DNA from 3 places in the Rhizobium sp. IY2 genome. Region 3 is predicted to be linked to each of the others. Evidence: predicted binding sites of a transcription regulator. Region 3 holds the regulator's gene; each other region holds the start of a gene.
The links. Region 3 encodes LexA, which represses DNA repair genes until DNA is damaged. Its sites were predicted from a motif close to TGTTCNNNNTGTGTTCNG; they were not measured.

Region 1 (3,523 bases), 1.1 Mb from region 3:
TTCCTTAAGGTTCTCAAGGCGGCCGGGAGCTTCGGCGCTTTTGTCGTTCTTCCACATGTCGGTATAGCCGGACTCTTCGAGGATCTGCTCGGCAAGTTCGGTATGCGGTGTGTTTTCAAGCAGTTCCTGCCATCGGCGGAAAGATTGAATCACGTCGAAGAGGGCTTTTCGCGCCTTCGGTTTCAGCTCGTCGGTCTCGATGATGTCGGCCGCTGCCGCAAGCATCGGGATGTCGCGAGCGCGCGCGTAGTCGTGCAGCGCACGCACCGTCGTATCGCCGAGGCCACGCTTTGGCGTATTGATGATGCGCTCGAAGGCGAGGTCATCGGAGGCTTGAGCGACCAGGCGGAAATAGGCCATGGCATCGCGGATTTCCAGGCGCTCGTAGAAGCGCGGGCCGCCGATGACGCGGTAATTGAGGCCGAGGGTGACGAAGCGGTCTTCGAATTCGCGCATCTGGAAGGAGGCGCGCACGAGGATCGCCATGTCGTTTAAGAGATGCTTGCTGCGCTGGAGCTGCTCGATCTCCTCACCGATGGCGCGGGCTTCCTCCTCCGAATCCCAGGAGGCGTGGACCTGAACCTTGACGTCGTCCGGATCGGAGCGGTCGGTGAACAGCGTCTTGCCGAGCCGGCCTTCATTATGGGCGATCAGATGCGCCGCGGCGCCGAGAATATGTTCGGTCGAGCGGTAATTGCGCTCGAGCTTGATCACCTTGGCGCCGGGGAAATCCTTCTCGAAGCGCAGGATATTGTCGACCTCCGCGCCGCGCCAGCCGTAGATCGACTGATCGTCGTCGCCGACGCAGCAGACATTCTGCGGCTCGCCCTTGGCGCGCTGGGCGAGGAGCCTCAACCACATATACTGGGCGGTGTTGGTGTCCTGGTACTCGTCGACCAGGATATAGCGGAAGCGGCCGTGATATTCCTTCAGGAGATCCGGATTCTTGCGGAAGATCGCGATCGGATGCATCAGCAGATCGCCGAAGTCGCAGGCGTTCAGCGTCGTCAGGCGATTCTGATAGGCAAAATAGAGATCGCGGCCGCGGCCATTGGCAAAGGCGCGGGCGTCGCCCTCGGGAATATCGGCAGGCCCGAGGCCTTTATTCTTCCAGGTGTCGATCATGCCGGCGAACTGCTTGGCCGGCCAGCGCTTGTCGTCGAGGCCTTCGGCCTGGATCAGCTGCTTGATCAGGCGGACGACGTCGTCGGTATCGAGAATGGTGAAATCGGAGCGCAGGCCGACGAGCTCGCCGTGGCGGCGCAGCAGCTTGACGCCGATCGAGTGGAAGGTGCCGAGCCAGGGCATGCCTTCGACGGCGCCGCCGACGAGCAGCGCAATGCGCTCCTTCATCTCGCGGGCGGCCTTGTTGGTGAAGGTGACGGCGAGGATCTGCGAGGGGAAGGCGCGGCCGGTGTTGAGAATATGGGCAATGCGGGTGGTGAGCACCCGTGTCTTGCCGGTGCCGGCGCCGGCGAGCACGAGGACCGGGCCCTCCAGCGTTTCGACGGCATCTGTCTGCTCAGGATTCAGCCCGGCAAGATAATCCGGCCGCTTGCCGCCGTCGCGGGCCGCCATGGCGCGCGCGGCGAGGCCTCCAGCTGCAATGCTCCCTGTTGCAGGCGCCTTTCCCAACGAAGCCTGAGGCGGCTGCGGCTTGCGCGCCATCTCGCCCGGCTCTTCATCAAAGAAGGGAATATCGTCGAAACTATTGCTCATGGCGCGTAATGTAGTGATTCGGGAAGGAAAGACCAGAAAAGATGTTCTGCTTTCATTCCCAAGTGGCCGCTATCCCAAGCGGGATGCTCTGGGCACTAAGGGCGCCGCGAGCGCGGCTGCGATCGCCATGCCGGCGAACCGGGCGAAAAAATTCAGATCGCAGCCTGTCGGAAGCGATGCCGGCGCGACGTCCTTGAAGCATCGGGCTTCGATCATCGGACGGGGTCCGGATCAATACTCGTCAACAAGGAGGCCGTTTCATGCCGAAGGTCGTTTCAAATCTCTGGTTCGCCGAGCAAGCGCGCGAAGCCGTCGAATTCTACACATCCGTTATCCCCGACTCCCGGATCGGCCGCATCACTATATTGCCGGCGGAAACGCCGAGCGGGCCTCCCGGCAGCGTCGAGCTGATCGAGTTCACGCTCGGCGACCAGGCCTTCCTGGCGATGAAAGCCGGGCCGCTCGATAGCTTCAACCATTCCTTCTCGATCGCGATTCTCCTGGAAAGCCAGGCCGAGATCGATCGGATATGGGAGGCATTCCTCGCCAATGGCGGCACGCCGGAGGCCTGCGGCTGGCTGAAGGATCGCTGGGGCCTTTCCTGGCAGATCGTGCCGCGCATGCTTTCCGAGATGGTCGCCGATAGCGACCGCGAGCGGGCGAGGCGCGTGACCGAGGTGATGCTCGGCATGATCAAGATCGATATCGCCGCGCTGGAAAAGGCGTTCAACGGCTGAGTCGCGCCGGTGGCATATCGTTACGAAAAACGGGCGCATGGCTGTGATGCGCCCGTCTTTATCATGTCAGGCGCGGATGGGTATGCGCTGTCCAGCATCGACTTTGCGCAGATTGGCTGCCAAGCGTCGATTTTTCCAGGGCTCGAATCACGGGCGACATTGCACACCCTTTTCATCTTTCTGTCACGTCGCGAAATGTGCTGATACCGCAAAAGCCCTTTTCTCAACTACAATAAGAAACAGTTTCGTAGAGTAAAAAAATAACCGGTGCATGCACGTTTTTGTGCATTGCCAGAAACAGCCGGTGAGCGTGGAATATACCTGCGAAACTATTGATTCTTAGGAATGTCGTGGCCATCTCCTTTGGTATGACGACCTAGAGCCTGTGGCAGTAACCTTGAATGGAGGGCCCATGCTGAGCGAATCCGTATTTGATGCGTTCACCCGCAGTTATGATGCGCGCCGCGAGACCGATATGTCGATCGCGGAGTATCTCGACCTTTGTAAAAAAGAACCGCTTGCCTATGCCAATGCGACCGAGCGGCTGCTCGCCGCGATAGGCGAGCCGCAGATGGTCGATACCGCCAGGGACGCGCGCCTCGGCCGGATTTTCATGAACCGGACCATCCGGATCTATCCAGCCTTTGCCGGCTTCCACGGCATGGAAGAGACAATCGAACGCATCGTTTCCTTCTTCCGGCACGCAGCCCAGGGGCTCGAAGAGCGCAAGCAGATCCTCTATCTGCTCGGCCCGGTCGGCGGCGGCAAGTCATCGCTGGCGGAGCGGCTAAAGCTGCTGATGGAGGTTCATCCGATCTACGTGCTGAAGGCCGGTGACGAGATCAGCCCCGTTTTCGAAAGTCCGCTCAACCTCTTCGACCCCGACACGATGGGATCGCTCCTGCAGGAGCAATACGGCATTCCCCTGCGTCGCCTGAACGGACTGATGAGCCCGTGGTGCCTGAAGCGACTCGACGATTTCGGCGGCGATATCTCCCGCTTCCGCGTCGTCAGAGTTCAGCCTTCGCGGCTGCGCCAGATCGCCATCGCCAAGACCGAGCCTGGGG
Region 2 (3,523 bases), on a different contig from region 3:
TTCACCGCCGATGGCGATTTCGTCGACGGCAATACCCTCCATCATGGCGGCATGGTGCTCCGGCGCAGATGACGTGCCGCCATGACGGCGCGCAAATTTCGACGCCTGGGCGGAGACGACGCTCAGCGCCGATTTCCCAAGCTGACCGCCACGAAAACCTCAATCTAATGGAGCTTGAAATGTCTGATATCGACGGAAAAGTCATTGCCATCACCGGGGCCAGCAGCGGCATCGGAGAGGCTACGGCCAAGGTGCTGGCTGCGGCCGGCGCGCATATCGTGATCGGCGCACGCCGCACCGATCGCCTGGAGGAACTTGCCGGCGACATCGCCGCAAAGGGCGGGACGGTGCGCCTGCGACAGCTTGACGTCACCGAACGTTCGCAAGTGGAGGCCTTCGCAGGTTTTGCCAGATCCGAATTCGGACGGCTGGATGTGATCGTCAACAATGCCGGCGTCATGCCGCTCTCGCCGCTCGAGGCCCTCAAGGTCGACGAATGGGACCGGATGGTCGACGTCAACATCAAGGGCGTTCTCTACGGCATCGCGGCGGCGCTTCCGATCATGAAAGCGCAGGGATCAGGGCAGATCATCAACCTGTCTTCGATCGGCGGCCACAGCGTCTCTCCGACGGCTGCCGTCTATTGCGCGACGAAATTCGCGGTGCGGGCGATTTCGGACGGATTGCGACAGGAGACCGATCGCATCCGCGTCACCGTCATTTCCCCCGGCACGACGACATCTGAACTGGCCGAGACTATTACCGATCCGATGGCGCGGGACGCGATGAAGGCTTTCAGAGCGATCACGATCAGCCCGGAGGCGATTGCCAATTCGATCCTCTACGCCATCAGCCAGCCTGATGACGTCGATGTCAGCGAGATCATCATCCGGCCGACAGCCAGCCCGCATTGAGGGCCAGCGTCCCGTCGCCGCCTAAAAACCCAGCGACTGCTGGGCGGGCGGTGGCGGTGCGAGGTTGACGCCTTCGAGTTCCAGCATGCGGGCCTTCGATGTCGAACCGCCGGGAGCGGAGAAGCCGCCGATCTTGCCGCCGGCAGCCAGCACCCGGTGACAGGGAATGATCAGAGCGACCGGGTTTTTCGCCATCGCCTGGCCGACGTCGCGGGCGGCTTCCGGCCCGGCGCCGAGTTCTTTCGCCAGGGCGCCGTAAGTGGTGGTGCGGCCCCAGCCAACCCGCCGTGCCGCCGCATAAATATCCCGGAAGAAGGCATCCTGGCCGGCAAGATCGAGTTCGACGCCGGAAAAATCCGTCTCCTCGCCCTGGAAATAGCGCTTCACGGCGGCAACTGTCTCGAGCACAGCGGGCGTCGGCGCGCCGGGTTCGGCATCCGGCAAGCGGCGCAGCAGCAGCCGTTCGGTCGCTTCCGCTGATTTGGTCGGCAGTTGGAAGCGGGCGATGCCGGCGTCGCTCCAGGCAATGCCGCAGAAACCGCCCGCGGTTTCGAAGATGAGATAGTGGTGCGTCGTCTCAGCCATGACACAGCCTCCGCGTTTTCGATTGCCATCAAAATCGTATGGGATGGCCGCTGTTTCAACCCGTTTCTTGCGCGCGCTGGACTTTTAGAAAGTCCGCTTCATCCGGCGCCGAGGCAATGGTTCGGATGAATTTAACGCCACGCGTATCGGGAAATTATGTTCTCTTTTTGTTCTTGATGTGTCGCCCTGTCAGGAATATCCTTCATCGCATTTTGAAACCGACGAGGCGGGTCATGACGACCCTGAGGGCCTATGAACCAGATTTCCCTCGATTTCGGGTACGACAAAAACCGTCGGGCGCGGCCGGGCGAAAGCCACGTCAGCGGACATCGGCTCTTCTTCGCCCTCTGCGCTCCCGATGCCGTCGAGCAGCAGGCGGCCAAGATCGCCGATGACTACGGCAAAGCTTTCTCTCTTTCCGCAAAACCACGCCTGACGACGCTGCACATGACGATCATCGGCATCGATGACTATGAAGAATTACCGGAGGACGCGGTCTTTGCGGCGCGCCAGGCCGGCGCGACGGTGGAGAGCGCACCGATCACGATCACCTTCGACAGGATCATGAGTTTCAAGCGGGAGGGCAAGGCGCGGCCGCTCGTGCTTTGCGGTGAAGGCGGACGAAAGCCGCTCACACGGCTGCATGTCCAACTCGGTGTCGGCATGCACAATGCCGGATTGCAGCACAATATAAGCCGGGATTTCACGCCACATATGACGCTGCTCTACGACCGCAAGGCCGTGCCGCCGACAAGCCTCGGCAGACCGGTTTCATGGACGGCCGCCGAATTCCTGCTCGTCCACAGTGTTCTCGGAAAGACCGAACATCGGATCATCGATCGCTGGCCGCTGCTCGGCTGAGGGCAATGATGGGGATCGCGGCTTGCGCTTGCCCGATTTCCGCGCATAAAGCTCTGAAGGCCTGTTCCGGCATGGATGCAAACGGGAGCGAAAGCGGCATGGACATTTCAGAGATCATCATCCCGGGCGATACGCCGGGAACGGAGTGGCGGCTGCCGGTGCTGCGCTTTACGGGCCGCGATGCGAAGGCGCCGAAGACCTATATCCAGGCGGCACTTCATGCCGGTGAGCTGCCGGGAACGGTGCTCCTGCATTTCCTCTGCGAGCGGCTGCGGCAGGCAGAAAGCCAGGACGGGATCGCCGGCGATATCACCATTGTGCCGCAGGCCAATCCGATCGGTGCGGCGCAGTCGCATTTCGGCGAATTGCAGGGCCGTTTCGACTTGGGTTCACGCACCAATTTCAACCGGGATTTCCCGCTGATCTCCCTTGTCGATCGGGCCTTGTTGATCGAGGACCTCGACGATTATCCGGCTACCGACAGATTGAAGCGGCAGCTGCTGCATATGGCGCTCGGCGCCGATCTCGTGCTCGACCTGCATTGCGACGACGAATCCCTGCAATATGCCTATATCGACGAGGCCTTCTGGCCTGAGGCGGCCGATCTCGCCGCCGCGCTCGACATGGAGGCCGTGCTGCTTTCGGATGGCGAAAGCTCGGCCTTCGAGGAGTCCGTCGGTTTCGCATGGAAGTATCAGGTTCCCGGCGAACGCCAGTCCCGATTGCCCGGCAAACTCTCCGTCACCGTCGAGCTGCGCGGCAAACGCGATGTCGATCCGGTGCTGGCGAAAAGGGATGCGGACGGGCTCTGGCGCTTCCTGGCGGCACGGGGGATCGTCGGCGACGGGAAACAAGGGTCAACGGCATTTTCCGGGCCGGCCGTGCCGCTCGACAATGTCGAGATCATTCGCGCCGGAGGAGGTGGCGCCGTGCTCTTCCATCGCAATATCGGCGAGAGGGTTGCGGAAGGCGATCTTCTTGCGACGATCGTCGCCCGGCCGGGGCAGCCGGGTGGCAGCATCGAGCTCACCGCGCCGCAGGACGGGCTGATCCTGACCCGAACCTCCGACCGGCTGGTGCGGCGGCGCGGCGACCTGATGAAGATCGCCTGCGAGAACCCAAGCCAGGCGGCGCGCAAGGCCGGGGCGCTGGAGAATTAAGCG
Region 3 (3,523 bases):
TCTGCCCGGCGACACCGGCGCTTTTGCCGCTGCTCTGGTGACGGACGAACGGCGCGCCATCTCGAATGCGACCACGGAGGCGCTGCGCCAGTCCGGTCTGGCGCATATCATCGCCATCTCAGGACTCAACATGGCGCTGTCGGCCGGCATCTTCTTCGTCGGCTTCCGGATGCTGCTCAGCCTCTTTCCCGGCGTCGCCCAGGCCTATCCGACGAAGAAGATCGCCGCCGCCGGCGCGCTCATCGCCGTCACGGCCTATTTCCTGATCTCCGGCTTCGCGGTCTCGGCCGAGCGCGCCTTCATCATGATGGCGATCATGCTGATTGCCGTCTTCTTCGACCGGCCGTCGATCAGCCTGCGCAATGTCGCTCTCTCCGCGCTCGTCATCCTCGCCATTTCGCCGTCCGAGGTCCTGGGTCCGAGCTTCCAGATGTCCTTTGCCGCAACCTTGGCGCTCGTGTCGGGCTATCAGCTGTGGAAGGATCGGCGCGTCCGCGAGAATGCCTTCCTGAAGCTGCCGATCGTCAGGCCTTTCGTCGCGGTTGCGGGGTTCTTCGGCGGTGTCTTCCTGACCTCGCTGATCGGCGGTTTCTCCACCGCACTGTTTTCGATCGAGCATTTTCATCGCCTGACCGCCTACGGCCTGCCGGCAAACCTCGCGACGATGCCGATCATCTCCTTCATCATCATGCCGGCCGGGTTGCTGGCGATGCTGCTCATGCCTTTCGGTCTGGACGTTTTGCCTTGGAAGATTGTCGGATTCGGCCTCGATCTGGTGATCGCCGTCGCCAAGACCGTGTCCGGCTGGGGTGGCGACATCGGCATCGGCCGCTTGCCCGCCTGGTATTTCGCGGTCGCCGTGGCAGGCTTCCTGCTGCTGACGCTACTCCGCACTCGGCTGCGCCATATGGGCACGTCGATCATATCAGTCGCAACGCTCATCCTGCTGGTTCTGCCGGTTCCCCGGCCGCCGGATCTGGTGATTTCGGAAGATGGCAGTCTCGTCGCGGTCGTCGAGGCGGCGGCAATGGCCTCCAACCGTGAAAACCCGCCGGATTTCATCTTCGACCAATGGCAGCGCGCGCTCGTCCTGCCGGCGCATGACCCGCCGAAGATGCTGGATGGTCCTGCTGTCCCGCCAGCGGGAGAGGACCGCCGCGTCAAGCTTTCCCGCGATCAGCAGAACGAAGCGAGGGCGGCGATGCGGGCGGCCGCAGCCGGCGGTGACGCAAACCGCTTTTCCTGTGTCAAGAAGGCCTGGTGCATATCAAGGCTTGGCAACGGTCATGTGGTCGCCGTCATCGACAATGCCGCCTATCTCGCTCCGGCCTGCGATGCGGCCGATATCGTGGTAACGTCGGTCCGCCTGCGTTTCAACAGCTGCCGCTCAGGCGCGACGCTCTTCACCGGCGAGACGTTGCGCCGGACCGGTTCCGTCGAGCTGCGCTTCGCCGAGGCCGGCATGGAGGTCACAACCGCATTCGATGATCTGTGGCGGCCATGGATCCGCCATCGCGCCTATGACTGGCGCAGCAACAGCTTTGTCGAAACCGGCCTGCAGGGTGTCAGTGATAGCGGCGAATAAGGCCGACGAGTTTGCCCTGCACCTTGACGCGGTCTGGCCCGAAGATCCGGGTCTCGTAAGCCGGGTTGGCCGCTTCCAGCGCGATCGAGGCGCCCTTGCGGCGGAAGCGTTTGAGCGTCGCTTCTTCGTCGTCGACGAGAGCAACGACGATGTCGCCAGGGCTTGCGGTGCTGCCATTGCGGATGATCACGGTGTCGCCGTCGAAAATGCCGGCGTCGATCATCGAATCACCCTTGACCTCCAGCGCGTAGTGTTCACCGGAGCCGAGCATATCGGCCGGAACGACGATGTCGTGGGTGTTGTTCTGGATTGCCGAGATCGGAACGCCGGCGGCGATCCGGCCCATGACCGGCACGGAGACTGAGTTGCCATTGTCGGCGACGGGTTTTGCAGGAGCGGGAGTGGCGACCGGCTGGGGCTTGCCCAGGCTGCCCTCAATGACGCTCGGCGAAAAGCCGCGCCGGGGCTGGATGCTGGGGCTATAGGCCTCCGGAAGCTTGATGACCTCGAGTGCGCGGGCCCGGTTCGGTAGGCGGCGAATGAAGCCACGCTCCTCGAGCGCAGTAATCAGCCGGTGAATCCCGGACTTCGAAGCGAGATCCAGGGCGTCCTTCATTTCGTCGAAAGACGGCGGAACGCCGGATTCCTTCATGCGCTCATGAATGAAGAGGAGAAGCTCCTGTTGTTTGCGCGTGAGCATCGACGTTGTGACCTCGTGATTGAAACAAATCCAGAACAGACACTATATGTTCCATATGTGTTCCGCAAGTAGCTAAATTTCCGTAAAACTTGGCGCCAACTCGTTGAGATTTTTATTTTCATTCGCCGGATTGGCCGACAAGTCTTGCCTTGCGCGGCACTGTCGCACATCTCTGCCGTGTGAGGAGAGGGGATACCATGAACGAGCATTCCGCCAAACCACGCCCGCTGGATCATGTCGTGCTGCCGGTCGTCAATATCGATCTGGCGCGCGAGAGGCTCGGCAAGCTGGGCTTTACCGTTGCCGCCGATGCGCGTCATCCCTTCGGAACGGAGAATGCCTGCGTCTTTTTTGCCGATAAGACCTATCTGGAGCCGCTCGGGATTGCGAGCGTTAGGGAAAGTGAAGCATCGGCGCGGCAAGGCAATGTCTTCACCGCCCGCAACCGCGCCTTCCGATTCCGCTGCGGCGAGGAAGGGCTTTCGGCGGTGGCCTTCGGCAGCGAGGATGCCGATATCGATCATCGGAATTTCGTCGGCGACGGAGCGAGCGCCGGCGAGATGCTGGCGTTCAGCCGGCCGATGACGATGCCGGATGGTTCTGAGAGCATTGCCGGCTTCAGGCTGGCCTTTGCCGGCGACCTGCGCGCGCCCGATCTCTTTCTCTTCACCGTCGAGCGCGTCAATCCGCTGCCGGCCGACCGCGGCGCGCTGGAGGCGCATGCCAATGGCGTCACCGGCATTGCCGAGGTGGTGTTTTGCGCGCCCGATGCGGCTGCCTTCGCCGCCTTCGTCAGTCTTGCCAGCGCGCAATCGGCAGTCGAGAACACCGGTTTCGGCGTCAAGATCGCGGCGTCGAATGTGAAAATCAGCCTGATGACGCCGGAGGGTTTGGAGGCCTATTTCGAGGTCGCCGTCCCATCCGCCGACCGCGGCCTGCGCGGCCGGGCGATTCTCTTCGCTGTCGCCGATCTTGCCGTGACAGAAGCGCATTTGGCTGCTAACGGGGTGACATATACGCGCAAGAACAATCGCATTCTGGTGAAGCCCGCGCCCGGGCAGGGCACGCTTTTCGCCTTCGAGGAAACACGATGAGCACAGATACGAATTCCCAAGTCAAGATCGGCGAGGGCCAGGGCCAGGTCACCTTTTCCAACACCGGCCGCCTGTCGCTGATTGCCGGCCCTTGCCAGATGGAGAGCCGCGACCACGCCTTCATGGTGGCCGGCACGCTGAAGG

Region 1: the regulator LexA is predicted to act here: its motif matches at 1,762-1,779, upstream of ACMUVN_RS02200 (ATP-dependent helicase).
Region 2: the regulator LexA is predicted to act here: its motif matches at 1,657-1,674, upstream of ACMUVN_RS23400 (2'-5' RNA ligase family protein).

Annotation. Positions count from the first base shown of each region.
Region 1 covers NZ_JBLKNU010000001.1:466,526-470,048, forward strand. The annotation lists gene ACMUVN_RS02200 (ATP-dependent helicase) at 1-1,719, opposite strand, end outside; gene ACMUVN_RS02205 (VOC family protein) at 1,980-2,456, shown strand; gene ACMUVN_RS02210 (PrkA family serine protein kinase) at 2,869-3,523, shown strand, end outside.
Region 2 covers NZ_JBLKNU010000008.1:220,493-224,015, reverse strand. The annotation lists gene ACMUVN_RS23415 (Atu4866 domain-containing protein) at 1-72, shown strand, start outside; gene ACMUVN_RS23410 (SDR family oxidoreductase) at 180-914, shown strand; gene ACMUVN_RS23405 (methylated-DNA--[protein]-cysteine S-methyltransferase) at 936-1,499, opposite strand; gene ACMUVN_RS23400 (2'-5' RNA ligase family protein) at 1,752-2,360, shown strand; gene ACMUVN_RS23395 (succinylglutamate desuccinylase/aspartoacylase domain-containing protein) at 2,459-3,520, shown strand.
Region 3 covers NZ_JBLKNU010000001.1:1,523,304-1,526,826, reverse strand. The annotation lists gene ACMUVN_RS07480 (ComEC/Rec2 family competence protein) at 1-1,585, shown strand, start outside; gene lexA (transcriptional repressor LexA) at 1,566-2,285, opposite strand; gene ACMUVN_RS07470 (VOC family protein) at 2,483-3,379, shown strand; gene kdsA (3-deoxy-8-phosphooctulonate synthase) at 3,376-3,523, shown strand, end outside.